Linked DNA regions of Symmachiella dynata. Each later gene encodes a partner of the first gene's protein in a complex. Links are inferred from orthologs where the notes say so. Each region holds a gene or a part of one and is shown on either strand. Other genes may lie near its edges.

The links.
Region 2: the proteins of uvrB (region 1) and Mal52_RS11615 are in contact, whole or in part, in a crystal structure (PDB 7EGT), measured with the Thermus thermophilus proteins. The link is inferred for Symmachiella dynata from one-to-one orthologs. Residues at the interface, in WP_096411307.1 of Thermus thermophilus: Glu23, Leu25, Arg26, Asp27, Gly28, Glu29, Arg30, Phe31, Arg55, Glu326, Asp327, Phe328, Glu379, Ser382, Gln383, His398, Gly400, Arg401; in WP_096412145.1 of Thermus thermophilus: His654, Arg656, Phe657, Gln666, Asp668, Glu669, Lys680, Arg681, Leu682, Ser683, Lys685, Tyr686, Ala687.

Annotation. Positions count from the first base shown.
Region 1 is NZ_CP036276.1:3,294,583-3,297,830, reverse strand. The notes cover bases 21-2,944. They hold uvrB (excinuclease ABC subunit UvrB), read right to left. Parts: upstream 2,566-2,944; coding sequence 475-2,565; downstream 21-474. Other genes in these bases: Mal52_RS12720 ((2Fe-2S)-binding protein), read left to right, coding at 2,836-2,944; Mal52_RS12730 (ABC transporter permease), read right to left, coding at 21-414. Outside these bases: more of Mal52_RS12730, read right to left, coding at 1-20; more of Mal52_RS12720, read left to right, coding at 2,945-3,108. UniProt on the Escherichia coli protein: The UvrABC repair system catalyzes the recognition and processing of DNA lesions. A damage recognition complex composed of 2 UvrA and 2 UvrB subunits scans DNA for abnormalities.
Region 2 is NZ_CP036276.1:2,997,901-3,001,219, reverse strand. What follows is about bases 188-3,182. They hold Mal52_RS11615 (ATP-dependent helicase), read right to left. Parts: upstream 2,816-3,182; coding sequence 560-2,815; downstream 188-559. Other genes in these bases: Mal52_RS11610 (sodium-dependent transporter), read left to right, coding at 3,147-3,182; Mal52_RS11620 (GNAT family N-acetyltransferase), read left to right, coding at 188-357. In the rest of the region: more of Mal52_RS11620, read left to right, coding at 1-187; more of Mal52_RS11610, read left to right, coding at 3,183-3,319. UniProt on the Escherichia coli protein: A helicase with DNA-dependent ATPase activity. Unwinds DNA duplexes with 3'-5' polarity. Translocates on single-stranded DNA with 3'-5' polarity. Initiates unwinding more efficiently from a nicked substrate than double-stranded DNA.

The DNA.
Region 1 (3,248 bases):
CGAAATGAACGGCGCAAACGCTGCGACAAACAATCCAATCACGACGAGCGCCGAGCTGAGTTTTCCCCAAAAGATCTGCGTGTCGGACAGCGAACTGACGGCCAGCATCTCAAACGTGTGCCGTTCGCGCTCGGCAGTCATGCTGCGGAAGCTGATGTAGGGCACGACGTAAAAAAGTGCAGCCCCCAGTACCATCAACAAGGGCATAAGAAGTCTGGGGCCGAGAACACTCTCCGGATGCGCCGGTTCGATCACGACCGACATCGACACGAACCAGGCGACCACCAACGCCACAAAGAACGGGATTGTCACCAGATGGGTTTTAAAGACCTGCCGCGTCTCCTTCACCAAAATCGGGTTCAATCCATCGGCCCAATCTTCGGCCCAACGGTCCACTGCCTTAGCGCTCAGCATGTGACGCGTTTCTCCCGGTCCACCCCATCAATTCTTGTCACAACCGTTCAACACAGTTTGTTACTCTCGCTTTCCTGGTTTGGGAACCCGTTTTCCACCCCCACGGCGGCGGCCCCGCTTTTTCTTGGTCTGCGATTTGACTTGTCCCTCGGCCACCTTTTCGTCCGCCGTGAGCGGTTGTCCAAGCTGTTGCTTGAGCTGCAAAATCCGATCGCGCAGTTCGGCTGCCCGTTCGAATTGCAAATCCTCAGCCGCCGCCAGCATCTCCGCTTCCAATTCTTGGACGAACTCCATGGTGACGTACTGTTGTTCATCCCCAATCCCCGCCGCCGACTGCTCGACTTGCCGCGCTTCGATATCTTCTTCAATCCCGCGAGAAATCGCCTTGCGAATCGTTTCCGGCGTAATCCCATGCTCCGCATTATAGGCCAACTGTAATTCGCGACGGCGATTCGTTTCATCAATCGCCCGCTGCATGCTATTGGTCACGCGATCCGCATACAAATAGACTTCAGCGTTCACATTCCGTGCCGTCCGCCCGATGGTTTGAATCAGACTCGTTTCACTGCGCAAGAAACCTTCTTTGTCTGCATCCAGAATGGCGACTAAGGAGACTTCCGGCAAGTCCAAACCTTCCCGCAGCAAGTTAATGCCAATCAACGCATCGAATTTGTGTTCCCGTAATTCACGGAGAATCTCCACACGTTCAATCGCGTCCAATTCCGAATGCAGCCACTTGCAACGAATGCCCTGTTCTGACAAATAACGCGTGAGTTCCTCCGACAATCGCTTAGTGAGCGTCGTGACCAAGACCCGTTCCTGGACCTCCGCTCGCTTGCGAATTTGTTCCATCAAATGCGGGACTTGGCCGCGGGCGGGAACGATGTGGATCACGGGATCGACCAGACCGGTCGGGCGAATCACCTGTTCGACAAATTCACCGCCGGTCTGTTCCAATTCCCAGTCGCTGGGAGTGGCCGACACGTACACGATTTGATTCAGCCGCTCGCGCCATTCAGCAAACTTCAACGGCCGATTATCGAGCGCCGAAGGCAGACGGAATCCATGTTCGACCAGCGTCGTCTTCCGCGAATGATCGCCGGCAAACATGGCACGGATTTGCGGTGTTGTGGCGTGCGATTCGTCGATGAATGCCACAAAGTCGTCCGGGAAAAAGTCCATCAACGTATCAGGCGGCGATCCCGGGGGACGGCCCGATAACGGCTGACTGTAATTTTCGATACCGGGGCAATACCCGACCTCTTGCATCATTTCCAAATCAAACCGCGTCCGAGCCGCTAATCGCTGTGCTTCCAGCAATTTGCCCGCTTCTCGCAATTCTTGCAACCGCCCATTCAGCTCGTCTTCGATCGCCTTGATCGCCGCCGTAATCCGTTCTTGCGGCATGACAAAATGCTTGGCGGGATAGATGTACGCCTCTTCCAACACACGGGCTTCTTGTCCGGTCAGCGGGTTGATGATCGACAGTTTTTCGATCTCATCGCCCCACAGCTCGATGCGGTAGGCAAATTCCTCGTACGCCGGCCAGCACTCGACGACGTCACCCCGCACGCGGACGGTGCCTCGCTGAAAACTGATGTCGTTACGATCGTATTGGATGTCGATCAGTTTCAGCAGCATCTCGTCGCGGTCGATTTCGTCTCCGACCCGCAACGGCAACATCATCTCCAAATAGTCTTTGGGAGACCCCAAACCGTAGATGCAACTCACGCTCGCCACAACAATCACATCCCGCCGGCTGACCAACGAACTGGTCGCCTGCAGCCGCAAACGATCGATCTCTTCGTTGATCGATGCATCTTTTTCGATGTAGATGTCGCGCTGCGGAATGTACGCTTCGGGCTGATAATAATCGTAATAACTAACAAAATACGACACGGCGTTATGCGGAAAGAACGCCTTGAACTCCGAATACAACTGCGCCGCCAACGTCTTATTGTGCGACAACACCAGCGCAGGCCGCTGCATTTGTTGGATCACATTGGCCATCGTGAAGGTCTTGCCAGAGCCGGTGACCCCTAACAGCACCTGTTCCTTCTGCCCCGCTTGAATCCCTTTGACCAACGCTTCAATCGCTGCCGGCTGGTCGCCGCCGGGCTGGAATTCACTCTGTAATTGAAACTCAGGCATGTTGAAATCCGTAACACAATAGTCACCAGCTATCGCCCCGCCACCGACGAAGCGCTCAACGAACAGTATACGGGGTCCCTAACAGAATTGTGAGTCAAACCTGATAACCCATTGCCTCAAAACGGTTTATGAAGGGCGCGCCGGAGGACTACACGCTCACGATTGAGACAGTGCCAATTGGATTTGACATCGTCTGACGTTTCGGTAGAATTGAACCAGTGCAACTGAGACTCATTCTCAATTCATGTTGACTGCATCGGAACGACCGATATGACTAATTGGGCAGCTAAAGCGACTCTCTTCGCAGTGAAAACCTCTACCGTCGTGGAAAAGTCCACTGCGAGCGGCTGTAGTAACGATGTGATCTGCCGTTGCCTGGGCGTCACGTCTGAGGAAATCGATTCTGCGGTCAGCGTGTTCAACGCCGAATCGGTCCAGGATTTGAAGCAACAAACCGGAGCCGGCAGCGGCTGCACCGCCTGCCACCGCGTGCTCAAGCAAATCCTCGCCGCCCGCCGCGAGCAATTCGAAAACAGCCTCTAAAGCCCGCGTAGCCACAACCCATCCTGTGGTCGGCTTACGATATCGCAAGATGAGGGTGGTTGTGAACGAGCATTAGCGCGTCCCCCCCGGGCCAATTGCCAGCCCCAACGCACCAGGGACGGACTTCGTCCGACCCCCAG
Region 2 (3,319 bases), 300 kb from region 1 along the record:
GACCACGGCCCGCGCTATTCCATTCTCGTCGCCGAAGTCGACAACGATGTCGTGGGCTGGGCTTCCCTGTCCCACTGGAATCAAAAACCGGCGTACGACATCAGTGCGGAGACGACCTTCTATGTGGCTGTCGAACATCGCGGACAAGGCATCGGCCGCGCGCTGAAAGCAGCAATCATCGAAGAAGCCCGCCACCACGGTTTCCATTCGCTAATCGCCCTCGTCACAGCCGAAAGCGAAGCAAGTCTGCATTTGAACAAAATGTTCGGGTTTGTCGAAGTCGGCGTGCTCAAGGAAATCGGTCGTAAGTTTGATCGGTTGTTGGATGTGGTGATACTGCAGAAGGTGTTGGACTGATGTTCTAAAAAAGCGCCGCTGTACTTGGCACTACGAAAAAAACCTCACGCAAAGGCGCAAAGATCGCAAAGCAAAGTAACTCACCATGCCCGACTCCTTGCAGCCTCTGCGCCTTGGCGTGAGATTTCCTGCATGGAATGCACGTCTTTTGTTTGATCTGTGTTCAATCCGTGTTTCATCTGTGGCTAATAAACACCACTAACTAACGCTGCCCGACCGGTTGCAGCGGGCTTTTGGCGATGTCGAAGTTGCGGCACTCCCCTGCTGCGAATTCGACCGTGACTGTTTTGCGGCGACCGAAGCCGTCGACGTTGCGGACGGTGCCGACACCGTATTGCGGATGGCGGACGTCCATGCCAATGCTGAAACCGCGCGGAATATCCGTCGGGGTGTTGGTGCCATTGAGCAAGTCGGCGGCGGTCATCATTTGTGGTCGCGGCGCGTCTTCTTCGGGGCGCTGTTTGATGATCGGTTCGAAGTCGTCCAGCGAATCGTCGTGGGCATAGTCATCGTCCCACGCGATATATTCGCTGTCGGTTTCGACGACGGTGGCGGCGAGATCCATCTCGAACAAAAACGGGCTGGGGATCGTCGAGAGTCGCTGGCCGCGGATATCCCGCACTGCTGTTTGCGTGAGCATCAACTGCTCTTCCGCACGGGTCATGCCCACGAACAACAAACGTCGCTCCTCTTCCAGTTCATGCGGGTCGTCACTGTTGATTGCCCGTTCGTGCGGTAACAGGTTTTGTTCAACACCGACGATGAAGACCACCGGATATTCCAACCCCTTAGCGGCGTGCAACGTCATCAATGTTACGCTGCCCGCATGTTCATCCAGGCTATCCACATCGTTGATCAGCGAACTTTCTTCCAGGAATCCTTCCAACGTGGCATCGTCGCCGTGCGCTGCATCGTATTGCCGGGCTGCGGAGATCAATTCATCGACGTTGGCAGCCCGCTCCATGTTTTGTTCCGTGGGGTCATCCAGCCAAGAATGATCATAGCCGGTTTGTGTAACGACCTGCGTGATCAACTCGGCGACTCCCTGCGCCGTGCGTTGCGACAGTTGGGAGATCAATTCGTAAAACCCATGCAGTGCTTTGACGGCGCGCTTTGTTAGCTTGGGGACCTCCTCCGCACGCGCCGCTGCTTCCAACAAACCGCCCCCCTGCCCCGTTGTCCAAGCGGTTAAACGCGTCAGTGATGTTTTGCCGATGCCCCGCGCGGGGACGTTGACGACTCGTTCAAACGCGGTCCGGTCAGCCGGGTTGGCGATCAGCCGTAGGTAGGCGACGATGTCTTTGACTTCGGCCCGGTCGTAAAACCCAACACCGGCGGCGACTTGATACGGAATGTGAAAGCGGGCCAATGCTCGTTCGATGCTTCGCGAAAGTGCGTTGACCCGATAAAAGATTGCGAAGTCCGACCACGCTCTGCCTGCTTGATCCACGAGGTCTTGAATCCGCAGCGCGATCCCTTCTGCCTCGGCAGCGCCGTCGGTGAACGTCAATAACTCGACCGGCGGCCCTTCATCATTCTCCGTCAGCAATTCCTTGGCTTTGCGGTTAAAATTGTGACCGATCAACAGATCCGCTTGCCGCAAGATGGCCTTAGTGCTGCGGAAATTATGTTCCAGGCGGACGACTTTTGCATCGGGATAATCTTGTTCGAAACGCAAGATGTTGCCGATCTCGGCCCCCCGCCAGGCATAGATCGATTGATCGGGATCACCGGTGGCGCATAGATTGGGATAATCCTGTGACAACGCGCGGACGATGCGGTATTGCGGTAGGTTGGTGTCCTGATATTCATCGACGAGAACGTATTGAAACCGCTCGTCCAGTTGGCTCCGCAAGGCGGGGTTTTCTTCCAGCAAGCGCGCCACGTGCAGCAACAGGTCGTCGAAGTCGACCGCATTGCTGTCTTGCAACGCGCGTTGATAGGCGGGGTAGGCCTCCGTCACAACCCGCAACATTGTATCGCCTATTCCTCCCCCAGGGTTGAGGGCAAACTCCTCGGGGCCGACGAGACGATTTTTGCTGGAGCTAATCCGCGCCGCCACTTTGGCGGGTGGAAAATGTTTGACATCGTGCCCCAACTCGGTAAGCACCGATTTGAGCAACCGTCGTTGGTCCGAGGTGTCGAGAATCGTGTAGTTCGGCTGCAGTCCGACGCCGCGTGCGTGCTTGCGCAGCAATTGTGCGCAGAACCGGTGAAACGTGCTGACCCAGATTTTGGCATCCGGCAACAGCGCTTCAACACGCTCACCCATTTCACGAGCCGCTTTGTTGGTGAAGGTGATCGCCAGAATGTTGTAGGGATGCACGCCGCTTTGCACCAACTGGGCGATACGGTGCGTGATCACCCGCGTCTTGCCCGAACCGGGACCGGCAAGCACGAGCAGCGGTCCCTCCTTGTGGTCGACCGCCTGTTGTTGGCTGGCTGTGAGATTGTTCAAAAGTCGCTGCTTGTAAAATCGGAACTCGAGGCAAGGGCCGCGCTCCGTCCACGGCCCGTTCCAGCAATCATAAAGAATGCGCTCGCGTTTTGACCAGCCAATTGTCATTCCGACGACTGAGGAACACTCCCCTGCCCCGTTCACCGCTGTCCAGAATGATTCTGTCGGACAATCTGCCCGCCCCCAGAATTTTCTAATTTCCACGGCTTTGATAGAAATTATCCTGTAACAAACGCCACTCATTTGCGCTTCAGTTATTATGTGACCGTAACTATAACACCATAGCTGCGCGCTGTGGCCTACGATAATCATTCGGAGGGGGGGAGCGACAATGAGTGGCCAACCGAATCAAAACGGCGTAGAACTCGCCGATGCAAGCGTTAAAGGCAACCCGGACCGTGGCGGGTTTGCCACGAACTTTGGCTTTATCATGGCGGCGGTCGGGAGCGCCGTGGGGTTGGGGAATATTTGGAAATTCCCTTACATCACCGGCGAATACGGTGG